Regions from separate parts of the Virgibacillus dokdonensis genome, predicted to be linked through region 1. Evidence: a T-box and tRNA genes for the amino acid it is inferred to sense, from the RefSeq annotation. Region 1 holds a T-box; the other holds one or more tRNA genes.
The links. A T-box is a leader RNA that pairs with one kind of tRNA and senses whether it is charged. The one in region 1 lies ahead of ileS (isoleucine--tRNA ligase), so its partner is inferred to be a tRNA-Ile.
Positions count from the first base shown of each region.

Region 2: it has a tRNA-Ile gene. The T-box ahead of ileS (isoleucine--tRNA ligase) is inferred to sense a tRNA for this amino acid. The anticodon was not compared.

Region 1 is NZ_LT745763.1:2,341,099-2,351,934, reverse strand. It holds gene spoIIGA (sigma-E processing peptidase SpoIIGA) at 1-256, shown strand, start outside; gene sigE (RNA polymerase sporulation sigma factor SigE) at 271-990, shown strand; gene sigG (RNA polymerase sporulation sigma factor SigG) at 1,114-1,896, shown strand; gene B2C77_RS12615 (YlmC/YmxH family sporulation protein) at 2,322-2,588, shown strand; gene pgeF (peptidoglycan editing factor PgeF) at 2,800-3,609, shown strand; gene B2C77_RS12605 (YggS family pyridoxal phosphate-dependent enzyme) at 3,637-4,305, shown strand; gene B2C77_RS12600 (cell division protein SepF) at 4,310-4,735, shown strand; gene B2C77_RS12595 (YggT family protein) at 4,743-5,006, shown strand; gene B2C77_RS12590 (YlmH family RNA-binding protein) at 5,097-5,876, shown strand; gene B2C77_RS12585 (DivIVA domain-containing protein) at 6,140-6,643, shown strand; T-box leader at 6,742-6,962, shown strand; gene ileS (isoleucine--tRNA ligase) at 7,125-9,881, shown strand; partial or broken gene lspA (signal peptidase II) at 10,009-10,488, shown strand; gene B2C77_RS12570 (RluA family pseudouridine synthase) at 10,485-10,836, shown strand, end outside.
Region 2 is NZ_LT745763.1:1,887,803-1,898,638, reverse strand. It holds gene B2C77_RS10375 (peptidoglycan D,D-transpeptidase FtsI family protein) at 1-1,554, opposite strand, end outside; gene B2C77_RS10370 (MFS transporter) at 1,731-3,002, opposite strand; gene B2C77_RS10365 (superoxide dismutase) at 3,560-4,171, opposite strand; tRNA gene B2C77_RS10360 (tRNA-Phe) at 4,409-4,484, opposite strand; tRNA gene B2C77_RS10355 (tRNA-Ser) at 4,522-4,614, opposite strand; tRNA gene B2C77_RS10350 (tRNA-Ile) at 4,629-4,705, opposite strand; tRNA gene B2C77_RS10345 (tRNA-His) at 4,719-4,794, opposite strand; tRNA gene B2C77_RS10340 (tRNA-Met) at 4,815-4,888, opposite strand; tRNA gene B2C77_RS10335 (tRNA-Asn) at 4,893-4,967, opposite strand; gene B2C77_RS10330 (Na/Pi cotransporter family protein) at 5,410-7,035, opposite strand; gene B2C77_RS10325 (IS110 family RNA-guided transposase) at 7,522-8,805, shown strand; gene B2C77_RS10320 (NfeD family protein) at 9,322-9,951, opposite strand; gene yqfZ (protein YqfZ) at 10,031-10,378, shown strand; gene B2C77_RS10310 (hypothetical protein) at 10,421-10,801, opposite strand.

The sequences.
Region 1 (10,836 bases):
TACTTTTCAAATTGAAGCATTACCAGCGGAGTGGGAGAAATATTTACAAATAGTACCTTATCAAGGTGTAGAAGGAAATAATATGTTTCTATTTACGCTACGTCCCGAACGAATCATTATTTACTATGGAGAAGAACGAATTACAACAAGAAAAGCGTTAATCGGGATTCAGTTTGGAGAATTAACAAAAGATGCAAGTTATCATTGTTTATTACATCCGAGAATGATTCAAACATCTACCATTCATAGTGCATAAAGGAGAGATAAATGTTGAGAATTTCTAAATTGCGTCTTCGTTTATGGTGGCTTAAATTATTAGTAAAGCTACGTATAAAATCAGAAGAGATTTATTACATTGGTGGTAGCGAAGCACTACCTCCACCTTTGTCTAAAGAGGAGGAGCAGGAATTATTAGCTTTATTGCCTAAAGGGGATAAATCGGCTAGAGCCATCTTAATAGAGCGTAATTTACGTTTAGTCGTTTATATAGCTAGAAAATTTGAAAACACGGGAATTAATATTGAAGATTTAATTAGCATAGGTACAATCGGTCTTATTAAAGCTGTTAATACCTTTAATCCAGAAAAAAAGATAAAATTGGCAACGTATGCATCTCGCTGCATTGAAAATGAAATTCTCATGTATTTACGACGAAATAATAAATTAAAATCAGAAGTTTCTTTTGATGAGCCATTGAATATAGATTGGGACGGAAATGAATTATTGCTTTCTGATGTTTTAGGGACGGATGAAGATATTATAACCCGAGATTTAGAAACGAATGTAGATAAGCATTTGTTAAAAAACGCCTTATCACAGCTTAACCCTCGTGAAAAACAAATTATGGAATTGCGTTTTGGACTTATTGGTGAAGAAGAAAAAACACAAAAAGATGTAGCCAATATGTTAGGAATTTCCCAATCCTATATATCCAGATTGGAGAAAAAAATAATTCGACGATTAAAAAAAGAATTTAATAAAATGGTTTAACCTTGTGTTGGTAAGTTTTCATGTTTTTTCATCATGAATTTAAGATAACGAATTGCATAAAAACCCTCTATTACGGAGATACTGTCCATGAACAGCATCACCAACTGGGAGGGTTGAACATAAATGACGAGACATAAGGTTGAAATATGTGGTGTTGATACATCAAAATTACCCGTATTAAAGAACGAAGAAATGCGGAAACTGTTTAAAAAAATGCAGGAGGAAGATGATTTAGCTGCTCGTGAAGAGTTGGTAAATGGAAATCTAAGACTAGTTCTAAGTGTAATACAACGGTTTAATAATCGAGGAGAATACGTTGATGATTTGTTTCAAGTGGGCTGCATCGGATTAATGAAATCCATTGATAATTTTGATTTATCCCATAATGTTAGATTTTCCACTTATGCTGTTCCGATGATTATTGGGGAAATCAGAAGATACTTACGAGATAATAATCCCATTCGTGTATCAAGATCCTTACGTGATATTGCGTATAAAGCATTGCAGGTGAGAGAAAATTTAATAAGCAAGACTTCAAAAGAACCAACTCCAATGGAAATAGCAGAAGAATTGGGGATTCCCCACGGAGAAGTCGTTTTTGCTTTAGATGCGATTCAAGACCCTGTATCTTTGTTTGAACCAATATATAATGATGGTGGGGATCCTATCTATGTCATGGATCAAATAAGTGATGACAAGGAAAAAGACTCCACTTGGCTGGACAAATTATCTTTAAAGGAAGGGATGCACCAATTAAATGATCGAGAAAAAATGATTTTAAACAAGCGCTTTTTTCAAGGAAAGACGCAAATGGAAGTTGCTGATGAAATAGGAATCTCACAAGCCCAAGTGTCTCGGTTGGAAAAGGCAGCTATTAAACAAATGAACAATGAAATGTTTGAATAGAACTGTTCTTTCATGGGGGTTCAAACCATGATGGTTTGTTAATCCGAAAGAAGGGTGTAACCTAAAGTCCTCCTCAACAATCTGAACATCGTGCTGTTGACACTATTTAACGACGCTCATTATCAGCTTATGAAGGGGCTTGCGGTAACTTTATAATATTAAAAAAGTAGAAGAGAAGATAAACTTGATCTCTCTTCTATTTTTTTGCATAATAGAAAAACTTAGGTGTAAGAGAAACTGCAGCTTTTTCTCTAAAGGCTTGGCGATATGTCAAGTCTTTCTCATGTGGTAGACTTCTTTCTCATTCAGTAATAAATGTACAGATTTAAATAAGAAATAAAGAAAGAATGCATTGATTTAGCATATATATAATTATTAGAGGTTGTTGAACTGATGAAAAAAAGCATGTTGAGAGAGGTGGAAAGATGGTTAGGTTATCAGAACTGCAAGTAAAAGAGGTTATTATTATGGATAGTGGAAGGAAACTTGGTCATATACATGATTTAGAAATAGATACAAAGTTGGGGAAAATAGCTGCTATTATTGTTATTCCAAGGGATAAGAAAGGCGGTCTATTTGGAAAATCCGAGGAATTAGTGATTGACTGGCAACAAATAATACGAATTGGTACCGATGTTATTCTTGTAAAAGAAGCGGAAAAGCCAACATTATATTATAACTCAAGCACATAAATTTAAAATAGAAAACGTTTTTCTTGCAATATGGAAAGTACAAGATTTTTGGTAATAGTATATGAAAAAAAGCTTTCACCATAAGACTTGGCAACAAGCCAAGTTTTTCTAACCATTTCATACAGTTAAAATAATGTAACATAAGACGTTAAAAATTAAATGCAATTTATGATAAAATATATCATGATTAGGATTTATAGGAGGTGCTATATTGAGTGACGTCTTTCATTCATTGCAAACAACGTATTTACATATAGAGAAATGGCAACGATTAAACGAACGAATTGTAGCTGGATTTACAACTAAAAAAGATGGTGTTAGTGATGGGAGCTATACATCCTTAAATGTCGGTTTCCATGTAGACGATTTGTCAAAGAATGTATTATTGAACAGGGAACGTATTGCACGTAATGTTCGATTCCCTTTGGAGAACTGGGTATGTGGCCAGCAAGTACATCAAACAAATATTCATTTTGTTCGTCCATCAGATAAGGGAAAAGGTGCTCAAAATTATCATTCTGCCATAAAGGGAGTTGACGGTCTCATTACTAATCACTCTAATATCATGTTATCGGCTTTTTTTGCAGACTGTGTCCCACTATATTTTTATGATCCTGTAACATCTTTTATTGGAATTGCTCATGCTGGATGGAAAGGAACGGTTCACCAAATGGCCAAGCATATGGTCGAAAAGTTACAACGATATGGAGTTGAGAGAGAAAATTTACTTGTTACCGTAGGACCATGCATTTCGAAAATGTGTTATGAAGTGGATGCACATGTAGTAAATCAAATCCCCACAATTTTTAAAGCAAACGTAGTTGATACAAAGGCAGAAAACCGTTACTTACTAGATTTGAAACAATTAAATGTAGATATCCTTTTACAATCAGGGGTATTACGTAATAATATAGATGTAACAAATTACTGCACATATCGCGATGAAACACTTTTTTTCTCACATCGCAGAGATCATGGGGAAACAGGGCGAATGTTAGGTTTTATTGGCTTTTTACCATGACAACATGAGAGGAGAGAATAAGCAACAATGGACGTAGCAAGCAATTTACAAACGATTCAGGAAAATATTGCGCATGCTTGTCAGGCATGTCAGCGAAAAAAAGAGGATATTACCATCATAGCAGTGACGAAATATGTTACAATAGAGCGAGCAGAAGAAACGCTACAAGCAGGGATTACTGATCTTGGAGAAAACCGTTTGGAAGGCTTTTTAGAAAAATATAACCATTTTCATGGTCGAGCTAATTGGCATTTCATTGGAACGTTACAGTCAAGAAAAGTGAAAGATGTCATTAACCATATTGATGTATTGCATTCGTTAGATCGGATTTCTTTAGCGAAAGAAATTGAGAAACGAGCCAATAAACAGATTGACTGTTTTATTCAAGTAAATGTTAGTGGAGAAGAATCAAAACATGGTGTGCGTCCTGAACAGTTATTTACCTTTATTGAAAACTTAAAAACGTATTCAAAAATACGGGTAATTGGCTTGATGACTATGGCACCACATATTAAAGATGAGGCAAGATTGAGAAGTATTTTTCGTCATTTAGCTACATTACGTAATGACATTCAAATGCAAAATTTGATACACGCTCCTTGTAACTTTTTGTCTATGGGGATGAGTAATGATTATACAATTGCTGTGGAAGAAGGTGCTACTCATATACGAGTTGGTACAAACTTAGTGGGGTGAGGTAATGAGTATAAAAAATAAGCTGAAGAATTATTTCACAATGGAAGATGAATATGAATACGAATATGTAGATGCTGACCAGTTTGAGGCTGAGCAAGCACTACCAAAAGACAAACCTAAAAACGTAGTAAACCTTACAAGTGTGAATAATCCAACTTCTAAAGTTGTTTTATGTGAGCCAAGAACGTATAGCGAGGCACAGGAAATTGCTGATAATATTGTGAACCGTCGTGCAGTGGTAATTAATTTACAACGCATGGAGAACCAACAGGCAATGCGCATCGTCGATTTTTTAAGCGGAACGGTGTATGCTGTTAACGGAGACATTCAAAAACTTGGAGCAAAAACATTCCTATGTACACCTGATAATGTGAATGTTACTGGTTCCATTACAGATACACTTGAAGAAGAATACGGTAAAGGATGGTAATGGATACATGCAAGAAATTTTTCAAATAATAAATATGGCTTTTACGGTTTATACATTTGCATTAATTATTTATATATTCATGTCCTGGTTTCCAGGCGCTCGTGAATCGGCATTCGGTGAAGTTTTGACTAAAATTTGTGAACCATATTTAGAAGTGTTTCGTAAATTTATACCACCACTAGGAATGATAGATTTTTCTCCAATTGTTGCGATCATTGTTTTAAGATTTGCTCAAGGCGGTTTACAGCAATTGTATTGGATGTTAATCTAAGCGTACTCGTGAAATGGTGAATGCAATCTGAAAGTGGAATTGCGACTATTTTTCGTGAACTATTTTTATGATATTTGTTTAGGAGTTTCGATGATGGAATTATATCAACATTTTCGTAAAGAGGAAGAAGCTTTTATTGATCAGATTCTGTCTTGGAAAGAGCAAGTAGAACGAACGTATCAACCTAAGTTGACTAACTTCCTTGACCCTCGAGAGCAACAGCTAGTTACCATACTTATTTCGACGAAGGATAGTGATGTTAACTTGTTGTTTAATGGTGGTCATAAATTTGCCGAACGCAAGCGGGCTGTGATTGCACCATTATATGAAGATATACAAGCGGTGGATACGGGATTAACCTTACTCGAAGGCCATTTTCCTGATAAATTCATACATTTATCCCATCGTGATGTAATGGGAGCTTGCCTGTCGCTCGGTTTAAAACGACAGATACTAGGGGATATTGTGGTAGACAATGGACTCGTTCAATTGGTAGTTGCTTCAGAAATAGCCCTCTATGTAAAGTCTCACTTAACTAAGATAAAGCATGCCTCTGTCAAGTTGGAAGAACGTCCCTTAAATGAATGGAACCTAAGAGAACCTATTTGGCTAGAACAAGAAACAACTGTTTCTTCATTAAGACTCGATGTTGTGGTGAAGGAAGCTTATCGTTTATCGAGAAAAGAAGCAACTGAATATATTAAAAAGCTATCGGTTAAAGTAAATTATAAACTTGTAGATGATGTGTCATTTACGCTCCAAGCAGGAGATGTCCTTTCATTGCGAGGAAAAGGAAGGAGTAAATTAGTAAATGTGCGAGGCCGATCAAAAAAAGATAAGCAAAAAATTACATTAGCACGATTAAAATGAGACACAACCTCTTGATTTCTATGTAAGATGTCATGCTAAAATTTCTTTATTATGCCATTAAATATAGAAATAAGTGTAGCTTTCTATAAAATTTTGCAGGAATTAAGTAGTTTTTGTTGAAATGAATAGTGTATAATAAACATTAGTGAACGAAAGATCATGGTTGAAGTGAAGTTTTTTATTTGAACGAATCGTTATTTTAGCAATGTACATTGTGTAAAAGGTAAAGGTAAATGAGATTCAGTAAATAGGAGGTGGCGATCGTGCCATTAACACCACTCGATATTCATAACAAAGAATTCACTAAAAAGTGGAAAGGTTATGATGAAGATGAAGTAAATGAATTCCTTGATCAAGTGATTAAAGATTATGAAATGGTAATTAGGGAAAAAAATGATCTGCAAGAACAAGTAAATCAATTGAATCAAAAAATAGGACATTTTACCAATATTGAGGAGACGCTTAATAAATCTATTCTAATTGCGCAAGAAACCGCAGAAGAACTAAAAGGAAATGCTTCAAAAGAATCTAAGTTAATTATTAAAGAAGCAGAAAAAAATGCAGATCGAATTATTAATGAGGCTTTAACAAAGTCTCGTCGTATATCTATGGATGTAGAAGAATTAAAGAAGCAGGCGAAAGTTTTTCGAACTCGTCTGAAAATGCTTGTAGAAGCGCAGTTAGATATGATTGAAACAGATGATTGGGATCAATTATTTGATTCAGAGCTAGGAGAGGACCTTGAATTGGAAGAAAGCGAAACGTAAATCTTGACGGTTTTTTATTTTTTACATATAATTCATACACAGAACTGTTTTTCTGTTCGATGAAGTGCTCATTATATATTAAACTTAAATAAGAATACAACAAAGCATGGAAAGAGAGAGTATAAAAGCATGAACTGATTTAGCGAGTCAGCGGATGGTGGGAGCCTGATACAGTCGGACTTTTAGAAAATCACTCTTGAGTTGTCGTTATGAACAAATAGTAATAATGACCGGTTATTCCCGTTATCGATGTCGAGTGAATATGGAGAGTATTTCCCATATTTATAAGGGTGGTACCGCGAGTCTTCTCGTCCCTTGAGGGATTGAGAGGATTTTTTTGTTTAGAAAAGCAGACAATTTCGTGGAAAAATGAAGTTTTATAATCCAAGTTTGTCTGATATTGGGTCACGATGTGAATGACTTCATAATTAAAAGTATGATGAAGCATTTAATAACAACACCTTAAAGGAGGAAGGCAATAATGGAATATAAAGAAACATTATTAATGCCGAAAACCGCGTTTCCAATGCGTGGTAATTTACCAAATAAAGAGCCAAATCGACAAGCAGATTGGGACGAAAACAAACTATATGAAAAAAGCTTGGAACGGACAAAAGGACGCCCAACGTTTATTTTGCATGATGGACCACCATATGCGAATGGGGATTTGCATATCGGTCATGCATTGAACAAAATCTTAAAAGATTTTATTATTAGATATAAGTCTATGAGTGGCTATTACGCACCATATGTTCCTGGTTGGGATACACATGGATTGCCTATTGAAACAGCATTGACAAAGAAGAAAAAAATCAATCGTAAAGCGTTAAGCATTGCTGAATTTCGTAAGCTCTGTGAAGAATACGCGTTAAAGCAGGTGGATAATCAGCGTAATCAATTTAAAACATTAGGAATTCGCGGGGATTGGAACAACCCATATATTACGTTAACAAAGGATTATGAAGCAGCACAAATAAAAGTGTTTGGAGAGATGGCTAAAAAAGGCTATATTTATAAAGGACTTAAGCCAGTTTATTGGTCACCTTCTTCAGAGTCTGCTTTAGCCGAAGCTGAGATAGAATACCATGATAAACGATCTCCGTCTATTTACGTTGCCTTTGAAGTAACGGATGGGAAAGGACTGCTAAATGCAGGAGACAAGTTGATTATTTGGACAACTACGCCTTGGACGATTCCTGCTAACTTAGGAATTAGTTTACATCCAGAATTGGAGTACATTGTTGTAGCAGTAGATAAAGAAAGGTATGTTATCGCACATGCATTGTTAGAAACCGTAGCTGAAGAGCTAGGGTGGGAAGCTTATCAAATAGAAAAAACATTTCGTGGTGAACAAGCGGAACATATTTTAACGAAACACCCATTTTACGATCGATCTTCGCTTGTGATGCTTGGTGATCACGTTACTACGGATACTGGAACAGGCTGTGTACACAATGCTCCTGGACATGGGGAAGAAGACTTTTATGTAGCGAAAAAGTACGGTATTGATGCTTTATGTCCTGTTGATGAAAAAGGGGTGTTTACAGACGAAGCACCAGGATTTACTGGGCTTTTCTATGATAAGGCGAATAAACTGATTACGGAAAAGTTAGAAGAAACTGGGGCTCTGTTAAAATTACAATTTATTACCCATTCTTATCCGCATGACTGGCGGACGAAGAAACCAACTATTTTCCGAGCAACGTCACAATGGTTTGCGTCCATTAAAGACTTTCGCCAAACTATTTTAGAAGAAATTAAAAATATTCAATGGTACCCACAGTGGGGAGAGACAAGATTATATAACATGGTAAGAGATCGTGAAGATTGGTGTATATCCAGACAACGTGCTTGGGGTGTTCCAATTCCGGTTTTTTATGGGGAAGATCGTACGCCAATTATCACAGATGAAACGATTAGCCATGTATCCGAACTGTTTAAAGAGCATGGGTCAAATATTTGGTTTGAATGGGAAGCAAAAGATTTATTACCAAAAGGGTTCACCTCAGAGAATAGTCCAAACGGCATTTTTACAAAGGAAATGGATATTATGGACGTTTGGTTTGACTCTGGTTCTTCTCATGAAGCTGTATTAATTGGTAGAGATGATCATCATCGTCCAGCGGATGTATATTTAGAAGGAAGCGATCAATATCGTGGTTGGTTTAACTCGTCCTTATCCACATCTGTAGCTGTGACAGGAAAAGCGCCATATAAATCGGTAATTAGTCATGGCTTTGCACTTGATGGTGATGGTCGTAAAATGAGTAAATCTTTAGGAAATGTCATTCAACCTACTAAAGTGCAGAAGCAGCTTGGTGCTGATATTTTACGTCTGTGGGTATCATCTGTAGATTATCAAGCAGATGTTCGTATTTCAGATGACATTTTAAAACAAATCTCAGAAGCATATCGTAAAATTCGTAATACGATTCGTTTTATGCTTGCAAACCTTAGTGATTTTCAACCATCAACGGATCGTGTTCCATATGCTGATTTGGAAGAAGTAGATCAATACATGCTACATCGGTTGAAGAAATTAGTTGCCGGCGTAAGGGAAAATTATGACAACTATGAGTTTTCACCAATTTTCCATCAAATTCATAATTTCTGTGCTGTTGATTTAAGCTCATTTTATTTGGACTTTGCTAAAGATATACTTTACATTGAACAAGCGGATAATAAGCGTAGACGAAGTATTCAAACAGGTTATTATGAAATATTAACAGCGATTGTTAAGTTATTGACACCTATCATTCCACATACTGCAGAAGAAGTGTGGGAGTATATTCCTGAAACAGAAGCAGATTGGGTTCAGTTAACAGATATGCCGGAACCAGATGAAATGAATGAATGGAATGAAGTAGCTGAAAAATGGGATCATTTTATGCTTGTTCGTGATGATGTCTTGAAAGCTTTAGAAGAAGCAAGAAATGAAAAAGTGATTGGTAAATCATTAGAAGCTAAATTAACGATCATTTCAAAAGATGTAAAAACCAAAGAAGTATTACAAGCGATGGGTCATCTTCACCAGTACTTTATTGTTTCAGAAGTAAACCTAGCGGAAACAAGCGAGCATGCTAAGGTGTATACGCATGTCGATGTGTATGTAGAGAAGCATCCTGGAGAAAAATGTGAGCGTTGCTGGGTTGCCTCCAATACCGTTGGAGAAGACGCAGAACACCCAACACTTTGTACCCGTTGTGCAGATGTAGTGAAAAACCTTACATCGATTTAATATAAAAAAGGTTAAACTCCTTCTCGGGGGTTTAACCTTTTTTACACCAGTACGAAAGTCGTAAATATATTGCTATTTTTGCTTGTAACGTTTACCATTAAACTAAAGTTTAAAACAAAATTTCGGAGGAAAGAACATGTATTGGTATTATATAATTGCACTATTAATTATTGTACTTGATCAGGCTAGTAAATGGCTAATAGTGACGAGAATGGAATTGGGAGAGCAGATCACCCTGATAGAGAATTTCTTCTACATTACTTCCCATCGTAATATAGGGGCTGCTTGGGGAATACTAGAAGGACAAATGACCTTCTTTTATATTGTTACGGTGATTGTTGTAGCTGTCGTTGTCTATTACATACAAGCATATGCAAAAGAGAGTAAACTATTAGGAATAGCATTAAGTTTTGTATTGGGAGGTGCGATTGGTAACTTTATTGATCGCTTGTTTCGCAAAGAGGTAGTCGATTTTTTTGACTTTATTATCCTTGGTTATGATTTCCCGATTTTTAATATAGCAGATGCCAGTTTAGTCGTAGGCGTTTTTTTCATAATCATTACTATGTTTCTTGAAGAACGAAAGAAAGGGAAAATAGCATCATGACAAAGAATAAATATATTGTTGGTGAACATGAGCATAAAACACGCGTTGATAAGTTGTTAGCCGAGCAAAATAATAATGTTTCTCGTTCACGTGTACAATCATGGATTGAAGAAGCTTATGTTACGGTAAATGGTGCATGCATAAAACCAAATTATAAATGTCAGCAGGGTGATCGGATTGAATGGATGGTTCCAGAGACACAACCTTTATCATTAATACCAGAAGCCATTGATTTGGATATTGTTTATGAAGATAAGGATATTTTAGTCGTAAATAAACCTAAGGGGATGGTTGTCCATCCTTCTGCTGGTCATCAGAGTGGGACGTTAGTGCATGCTTTACTTTATC
Region 2 (10,836 bases), 450 kb from region 1:
TGTATACGTATCATACTGTCCAATAGCTTGGTCCATTAAAAGCCCTGCGTTAGACATTTTAGGTCCTTCATACCCGATACTTTCATATGGAAAATCAATACCCGTTCTGACTCCTAGTCCAAACTGTTGAAAGTAATTGCGCATTTCTTGCCAAGCTGCTGGATCAAATGCTGCTTTTGAGTTGTTTGGGAAAGGATATCGATTTTCGCCTCCCATTTTTAACCCAATGTAAAACATATATACGTTGGATGATTTTTTCAACGCATCGATATCATTGACTGAACCTAAACTTCTATAAGACCCCTTTTGTGGTGTCCCTTTAATTTTTAACGGTGAATCATTAAAACGCTGCCCCGGAGATATGACACCTGACTCTAAACCAGCTAGTACCGTTGCCCCTTTTACAACTGACCCTGGACGATGTGCATCATAAAGTGTTTTAATCGTTGCATCCTTATAGTCATTACCATCTCTTGTTTGACCGCTTACAGCTAATATTTCGCCCGTTTTAGGATTCATTACTACTGCTAGCGCATCTTTTAAATACCTGTTCTCATAAGGATGTTTTTGAACTGCAGTTTTCAACTCTTCTCGTACAATTTTATCGACTTTTTCTTGGAAATCGATATCCATAGTTAACACTAGATCTTTTCCACGTCTACCTTCCACTACGGTATTGCTATCCACTACATCCCCAGACTTTGTGGTTGTATATTGAATTTGTTCTTTACGACCACGAAGTACATCTTCATAATATTCTTCTAAACCGCTTTTACCTACACGATCATTCCTGCTGTATCCTTTCGTTAGAAAGTTCTCTTCTTTATCCGCAGGTATCCCTTGTTCTTGCGATGTTATCGATCCAAGCAAACTTCTCATTGTATCATTAAATGGGTAGTCTCTATTCCAATCTGTAGTCGCATTAATACCAGGAAGTTCCGCTAAATGCTCAGAAACTTGAGCATATTCTTCCGCAGTGACATCTTCGTTTTTTACAATTTGCGGCGTTAGTGAATAAGCTTTATCTAACTCCGTTTTAATTGCAATTACTTCTAATTCTTGTTTAGAAAAACCAGATATTTCCTCTTCCGTAATTCTGTCCAAAATAGTGTTGTATTGTTCCGCATTGTCTAATTCAGCAGCTTCTTCTTCTTTTAAACGTTTATCTGCCATTTCTTTATTTTTCAAGTACCAATATTCCTTTTTATTGCGCTCTGTTACACCATCACTATCCATAGAAATATACTTGGCAAGTTTTTCTGCTACTTCTAAGCGATCTTCAGCTTGTACCCCTTTGGGCGGGGTGTACGTAATGGAATAGAGTGGTTTATTATCGACAATGACTTGATGTTTGCTATCATAAATCTTTCCCCTAGGGACAGGAACCTTCGTTGTATCTTTTACAGTACGCTCAATTTCTTCTTGAAATTCCTCTCCGTTTAATATTTGCACAACTCCTAACTGCAATATTAGCCCTGCAAACATTAGAAAAATGATAAAAAACAATAGGTTTATACGAAAGGGAAGTTGCGCTTTTTTCTTCTTTTTGTTCATTGTTTCTCCCCCAAGATCTACATGTTTATTAAGCAGTATTCATTATATCATTTTCATGCTATATATTTCACCTATTTTTCAATTTTTAAAGTCACTCATCCAATATTAGAAAATTTGTCTTACTTAACAACCGTGTTGAAAGTAAAAAAATTACATTTTAAGCACAATCCAATTTACTAACGATTTTTTTCATTTGTAAACTGATCTTTTATAAAAACTTGTTTTTCCATATTACTTTCCAAGTAAATTTTTTTCACAAACAAATAGATGAAAATATGCCCTGCGCCAAAAAGAGCCAATAAATAGGGAATTATTATCTCAGCTTGTAAAAAGGTAATCGCTAGTAAAAAAACAGAAATGGATGTAACCCGACCAATATTCACGAATAACTCACGTACAACAATGTATTCCACACGATATTCCTTCGCCTTCCAAGCTTTCCCAATAACATCATATGTTAAGGAAACATATGGAATCATAATAATAGGATAGGCAATCCCAATAAATACAGCATAAATTAACAATTGTGCGTAGCTAATGTCAAAAATAATTAAAGCAATGGCAAAGTATAAGATTAGACTGCCAAGTAAGATTGATTTTTTTCGCATAGAGGGCTTAATAAATTTTGTTCCAATAAAATAAAACACGAGTGAAAGACCAGAAAAAACTAAATTAAACATCCCTAAAGCAAACTCACTTTGGGTAATTAAAAACACCCAAATCGCAATAATAAACGCAAATATTCCTTCGCGAAGCCCTTGAAAGATGTGGGCATTTTGAATTCTTTTCCAGTTTTTATTATGGGAACGTTCTGTTAGCACACGACGAAAATAAAAATCGCCTTCTGCTTTTCGCGGCTTTAAAAAAAAACTAATGACTACAGCACAAATGAACATGATAAAAGAAATAGTAAATATAATGGTATAGCCAATATTCGCTTCCATTCTAGCGATAATAAAACCTGCTAATAAAGGACCTACCATACCACTAAATGATTGTAACACTCCTAAAAAACCATTAAAAAAATCTCTTGTATCTGGTTCAGTAATTTCAAAAGTCAATACATTAAACGCTAGCCAATAGAACCCATACCCTATACCGAGCAAACCACCTAAAAGAAAGTTAAAATAGGAAGCTTTATCACCTATTAAAAGAACATTTAGAAAGAATAACGATAGAAAAGTTACTCCTAGTCGTAACACAATTACTCTGTCCACTTTTTTAGCTAATCTACCAGCAATAATAAAGGTAATTGGTTGAAAAATGTAAATAGCTAAATTATATACAGCGATTGTTACATAATCTCCCGACTGCTTCCATAGGTAAATGTTTACAAACGTATTGGACAAAAATAGCCCTAATGAATATAAACCGCCAATAACAAGCAAAAAGATAAAATCCTTATTCATATTTGTATTACCAAAATAAAAAAAGCGGCTTTTCTGCATGTCTGATTCCCCTTTTTATTCTTACTACTAGTTTGAGCAAATAAGGAACAGATATACAAATACCCATGGATTACAAAAATAGCAGCCTAACAAGAAGAATAGAAGTAATCATTCTATTGGAAAGAATTCGTTGACGTTAAACGTGGCTAATTATGATGTGATCTTACTAGCGGTCGCTAACGGTGGTTATAAGGTTTCCTCCCCCATTTTTTAAAAAGCTCATGCCATAGGATAAATTTCTATAAGTGCAATTAGAAAAATGTGGCTGTCGTCCAGTCTTATGACGAGCTGCTATAAACCTTTAAACTCGTATATACTTTCCTACAGTAAAACAAAGGCGCAATTCCCCATATCCATATAGCAACGTAACGAATGGAACAAAGCAACGAAGATAAAGGAATCACGTGAGGTGACGAACCCGACCAATGATGACTTATTGCTGCGCGATAAAGCTGGACGTGACTATTCGGTTATTTCGTTCCCCACAAGCACATCATTTTATATTTTCTAGATATTAAAAAAGCATGTGAATTCACACATGCTTTTTTAAACTATTTTTACTTAGCCTCGTTATAGTTTTTAGCTACTTCATCCCAATTAACAACATTCCAAATGGATGAAAGATATTCAGGACGTCTGTTTTGATATTTTAGGTAATATGCATGTTCCCAAACATCTACACCAAAAATTGGCGTTTTACCTTCCATTAATGGAGAGTCTTGGTTAGGAGTACTCATAATTTCAAGATTTCCGTTATGAAGTACTAACCAAGCCCAACCTGATCCAAAGCGGCCAGCTGCCGCGCTTTCAAATTGCTCTTTGAACTTATCAAAGCTACCAAACGCTTCATCTATTTTTGTAGCAAGTTCACCAGTTGGTTCGCCGCCACCGTTTGGTGAAAGAACCTTCCAAAAAAGACTGTGGTTAGCATGTCCACCACCATTATTTCTAACTGCTGTACGAATGTTTTCTGGTACAGCATCTAAATTGCTAATCAAATCTTGTAGTGATTTGTTTTGAAGCTCAGCATGCCCTTCCAAAGCACTATTTAATTTAGTAACATACGTGTTATGATGCTTCGTATGGTGAATGTTCATAGTCTCCTTGTCAATCGTAGGCTCAAGTGCATCGTAAGCATATGGTAGTTCAGGTAATTCAAATGTAGCCATTAATACTTCCTCCTCATATCCATTTTGTTTTAAAAGGATCGAATATTCACCCTTTAATTCAAAGGGTATCAAAGCTTTTAATTAGTTGCAAATTATATGCATTTATTTACCATATGAACATCATTAAAAAAACCTGGCATGACAAAAGCTTGTCTTACTCATACTATATAATAAAAAAATCTTTTCCTATCGTATAAAATAAAAACACAAAAAAACAAGCCAGTGCTTGTTCTAAGATGGTGGCTCGGGACGGAATCGAACCGCCGACACAGGGATTTTCAGTCCCTTGCTCTACCGACTGAGCTACCGAGCCAACATATTAAATTGTTTTGCTTTCCTATTGTTATATATGGAGGAGGTAGAGGGATTCGAACCCCCGCGGGCTGTTACACCCCTGTCGGTTTTCAAGACCGATCCCTTCAGCCAGACTTGGGTATACCTCCAAACCAATAAATAATGGTGGACCCTGCAGGACTCGAACCTGCGACCGATCGGTTATGAGCCGATAGCTCTAACCAACTGAGCTAAGGGTCCAATTCTTTCATTATGGGGCGACCGGTGGGGATCGAACCCACGTATGCCGGAGCCACAATCCGGTGCGTTTACCACTTCGCCACGACCGCCGTACGTATTTAAACAAAAGTGGCGGCGGAGGGGATCGAACCCCCGACCTCACGGGTATGAACCGTACGCTCTCGCCAGCTGAGCTACACCGCCAAATTGGCTCCACAGGTAGGATTCGAACCTACGACCGATCGGTTAACAGCCGATTGCTCTACCACTGAGCTACTGTGGAACAGAAAGGCTATAACGTTGTTACTTATTATAGCGACAAGATATAATTTACCACTTTCGACAAGTTTTGTCAATCTTTTTTTTAAAGAAATTTTATTCCTATTAAAAACTATGTATATGTATTAATGACATCTCTTAAAACGACAATATTAACTATAGCATTATTTGGATATAAATGCAATACTAAAATTAAAGTTCAAATATTCTATTTTCCTATATAGAAATATATACACTATGGATAAAACATTCCATTTATACGACATCTAAAGCACTGCAAGCCCCTCACTTCAGAAAATTCGACCTATGTTTTTAGCTATAGGAAACGCCTAGACAATAAGCGTTAATCATTTAAGGACCTTTAAATCACAACATCAGTAGCGTTTAGACCAGGGATGCGCATAAACAGCCTCGATCTTAACTAAGGTCGAGGCTGTTTAAAAAAGCTATTCTCCTAAAACGTCTTCTGCTATATTAACTGCATGATCCCCAATTCGTTCTAAATTACTAAGGATATCTACAAACACAATACCACCAGATCCGCTACAGGTACCTTCATTCATACGTATAATATGGCGTTTGCGGAAATTCCTTTCCATCTTATCTATTTGATCTTCTTTTTGTATTACAGAAAGGGCTTCTTCTCGATTCATATTTTCCAATGATTCAATCGCTTGTTTTACGGTAGATATAGTTAATTCAAACATTTCATTTAAATCTTCTTTTGCACCATCTGTTAGGTGTACTTTATTGGAAATTTTATAGTCGATAAGTTCAACAATGTTTTCAAAATGATCCCCAATTCGTTCCACATCTCGTACGGAATCCAATAATGTTGAATGTTTAGCACTTTCCAACTCTGAAAGCGATTCTTTCGACAAACTTATCAAATAATTGGTTATTTTTCGATCTAAATTATTAAGGGCGCCTTCAATTTGCATCGCCATTTCAGCATGTTTTATTAAATGTGTATTTAAATATTTATTGGTTTCTTCCAAACCTTTATAAGCATACTCTCCCATGCGCACAAGCTCTGATTTTGCTTGATCTAATGCTAATGAAGAAGATTGCTGTATAAAAATGGGATCCAAATGTTGTGGTTTATATTCAATGATGGAGTCTTCACCAGGAACCATTTTCGTTACTATCCAAGCCAAAGCACCAATAAACGGAAATTGCATAATGGTATTCGTTATATTAAAGCTTCCATGAGCAAACGCTATGGTCATTTCTGGACTTAGTGCAAATTGATCCTGTAAAAATCCAGCAAAGACTGTAAACAAATCAAGAATAATTAGAAAAACGGTCGCTCCAATAAGGTTAAAAATAACATGTGTTAACGCAGCACGCTTTGCTGCAACTGTTGCTCCTAGTGAAGCTAAGATAGCAGTAATTGTTGTACCTAAATTATCTCCAAACAATACAGGTATAGCAGCCTTTAAATCCATTGCTCCTTCAGAGAATAAGCCTTGTAATATTCCAATAGTTGCACTAGAGCTTTGAACAATTAAAGTAAATACAGTACCAATAACAACTCCTAGAATTGGGGTATCACTCATACTTAATGTTAATTCTTGAAAGGCCTCTAAGCTGCGTAAAGGTTTCATTCCATTACTCATTAGCTCTAAACCAAAGAACAAAGCACCAAAGCCAAACACAGCTTGTCCAACCGCGTTTGTTTTTTGGTTTTTAAAGAAAAATATAAGAAAACAACCAACTGCAATGATTGGTAAAGCATAGGCCCCTATGTCAATTCCAATAATGAAGGCCGTCACCGTGGTACCAATATTGGCACCCATTATGACGCCAATAGCTTGTCTTAACGTCATAAAGCCAGCATTTACAAGACCTACCGTTAAGACAGTCGTGCCTGAGCTACTCTGTATTAAAATAGTAACGATAATTCCAGCGAGGACCCCCATAAACGGATTGCTGGTAAATTTATCCAAAATATCTCGCAACCGATCACCAGCAGATTTTTGAAGCCCTTCTCCCATATATTTAATACCTAAAAGGAAAATACCTAGCCCACCGATAAATTCAAATATAAGTTTTTGAATATCAATTTCCAAAATCTATACCTACCCTTCCATCTTGTTGAATCTTGTCGCACCATACCAATATTAATTATATATAAAGTTTTTGTAAAGGTGTTATAAGTATTCTTAACAGTAAATTTACAATTGGGACTAAGCACTGTTTTTCCAACCTGTATACTAGAAAAAGCGAACTGTTTATAGTAACAAATAATACATACTTAAAATTTGGGTTTAATGGAATAATTTGTAGAAATAAGGCTGAGGAAATTTAATCGACCTAAATGTTAAATGATATAGATGGAAATGATTTTTGTTTTCATATATGCGTTGAATTAACGATAATTTTAATTATTAATGGGGAGCCAGCGCTTTTAGACACTGTTTTTTTGCATTATAGGGAAGCATTCCTGTAATAAAGCAAAATGAGGATTGAACAAAAAATGCCCCCTTGGTATGATACGAGGTGTCCAATGCTGTTGAGCAAAACTGGACCCTTAAAATGAACCAAGGAGGACTAACATGAATTATAAACAAAATGAGAAGATATTACAACTGACAGACAAATCTTTAATTATTGGGGTCGACATCGCCAAGAATAAACATGTTGCTCGCGCACAAGATTTCCGCGGGGTTCAATTTGGAAAGCCGCTATACTTTGAAAACGCGTTGGAAGGCTTCCAAACGTTCATTCATTGGATGGATGAATTAGCCATACAACAAGAGAAATCCGATTTTATTATTGGTATGGAGCCAACGGGGCACTATTGGCTTCCTTTGGCCTATTGGCTAATGGAAAAGCAACTGAAAGTAGTCGTAGTAAATCCAGCACATGTAAAAAAATCAAAAGAGCTGGATGACAATTCCCCAACAAAAAATGATGTAAAAGATGCCAGAGTCATTTCACGCTTAATTCAAGATGGACGTTATTCTGAACCGCATCTACCAGAAGGGATCTATGCAGATCTCCGAGAAGGCATGAATATGTATGACCAATTACGAAAAGACCTGCAGGCAGTACAAGGACGCGTCCACCAATGGATAGACAGGTATTTTCCAGAATACACGACTGTCTTTGCGAACTGGGAAGGGCAATCTTCTTTACAGGTTTTAAAAATGGGTTTGTTTCCAGATGAAATCTCTCAAAAAGATGAAATGGAAATCCTGTCAGAAATTCGAAAAGAGGTAAAAAGAGGAGTTGGCTTAAAAAAAGTAAGACAATTGAAAGAAGCTGCTCGCCATTCCATTGGTATCCAAGAAGGAAAAACCATGGCGAAACTAAAGATTCAAACATTAATGGATCAGTATACGCTCCTTCATGAAAAGATAAATGAATTGTGGGGAATGATAGAGGGGCTTACGAGTAGGATTCTTTGTGTACAGGAAATGGCAGCTATAAAAGGCGTAGGTGACGTCACAATCGCTGCATTTCTGGCAGAAGTCGGCGATCTCCATAATTATAGCCATCCGGAGCAAATTATTAAATTAGCAGGTTTAAATCTCAAACTAGCAACATCAGGAAAGTGGCAAGGAAAAACGGTCATTACCAAGAGGGGCCGACCAAAGCTACGCGCTCTGTTGTTTAAAGTGATCCTGCCATTGGTAAATCACAATCCTGCATTTAAAGCAATGCATGCGTATTTTACAACAAGGAAAGAAAACCCGCTGAAGAAGAAACAATCATTAATAGCACTGTGTTGTAAATTAATTCGAATATTATTTAAAGTAGGTAAACAACAAGTAGCCTTTAGTCCAGAAAAAATGTTACGTGATATTCCGCATTTTCGCTTACAGAGTGCAGCTTAACTAAGTAATAACGAAACCTCCGTTTAGACGTTTTTTAAGAAGTTCATTTTATACAAATACGAGGTAACAATGGAAGCACGGAGCAGCCGGCAATTTTTATACAATCGGGCAATGACCCTGTAGGAAAGCAACGCCGGCCCCACTTCATGGATAGACCGAACGAAGGAATGTATGCGCGAAGACGCTGTGAGATGTGGGAGGGTTTGTCACCATGAGTATTGTGGGATGAGAAGGTGCGATCATAGCAGTGAAAATTCCCATTTTTTTCAAAAAGAGAAGGATGGCTTATTAAGTGCACCCTTCTACATTAAAAATTATGCTTACACGGTCTTAAATATCGTTAATGAGTAAAAAATAAAATGAAATTCTAAGAAAAACAAAGAAAACAAGAGAAAACGTTAGTATATAGAGGGAGTATAAGATTTTTTGGTTTATAGTATAAGAAAAACAAAGAATTTAGAATTTCACCATAAGACTTGGCAACAAGCCAAGTCTATCACACAAGAGTACTATGAATTAATTTATTTTTTCTACTAGAATACGGGTACCATCAACTTGAACAACTTTAATGGCTGTATCTTTTTCGATCCATTGCCCATTTGATATCGCACTGTAATCTTTACGATGAATTCGAATTGTACCAACAGGGCGCAAATCAGTAAGTGTAATGCCTTCTTCACCTACCAATCCCTCATAAGTTTCATTCATGGAATTATAACCAGCTTCCTTTGTTAATTGGTCTTTTAAAGTGATTTTGTTCCACATTTCTCTACGTTTAAAAACTTTTAAGAATAAAAGTGACGACCCACCACCTAGTAATACTCCTAATACAGCATATAACCCTGATGTGAAACTTGGTGAAGGAAGCGCAACAGCTGTAAGCATACTTGCTAAACCAATTGTTGCAAGTGTCCCATCATTTAATAATTTCCCATCAATAATAATAAGTAATAATCCAACAAAGTAAATAATAAGCATAATAATAATTGAACTTGTTTCAACATATGCTCCAAAATATACAGTAATAAACCCTATTCCTAATAGACCGAAAAGTCCTCGCATATTAACTAACACTTCACCAATAAGGAATAAAGTAGCAAAACCAGTAATGAGAATTCCAATCCATTCCATCTCGAATACAGTCAAAAACGTATCCTCCTCTCCAGTACTTATATATGTATACGTTTAGGAGTAAATAATGGTTTCATGATAAGGAGTTCATACGATGGATTTTCCCAAAAAATTATTTTCCTTATTTATTTGTATAATGGCTATATATATCATATATCAGGATATCACACAAGAAAGCCCCCATTCTAGAATAGAGCTTGAAAAGCATAGTGATATGATTTCTCCAACGATGTTTCATGTCGTCCCCGTTAAGGTGGAACCAAATGATACGGTCCTTTCTATTGTAGAACAAATTAACCCTAATATACAAAATGAGTTGAATGTTAAGCGTATTTTAAACGATTTTAAATTGAGTAATCCTAACGCGGACCCTTTTTCCCTTACTACAGGTAAAATATATTATTTCCCAAAATATAGTAAAACATTATTATATGATCGTTAATTATTATTTTACATAGATGAAAGGAAGGGGCAACCCTTCCTTTTAAACAAATGGTAAAATGAACAAAGTGATAAGAATGGAAACTGCGCCAGCTGCAATAGCAATATTTCCTAATGCATCAGCTCCCCTACTTCTTGACATAAACCCAAGAACAATGCCAGCTACACCAAAGATAATTGGCCAGATAAAGAAAGAAATAATGGATAAGGCAATACCGACCCATCCAAAGGTAGTATTTTCATCCATATCTCCAGCTATTTCTGTATCGGTATCATCGGCATCATCTGCAGTCATCTCAGCAGCAAATTCCTCATCTCTTGAGCTATCTGGTTCTATACCAACAAAATCTTGGTTTTTACGCTGCTCACCATAATTTGGGGGTTCTTCAACATCCTTCATTCCTCGATTGGGATATTGATCCATTACACGAGACCTCCTTTTTGTACATTTGAGGTACA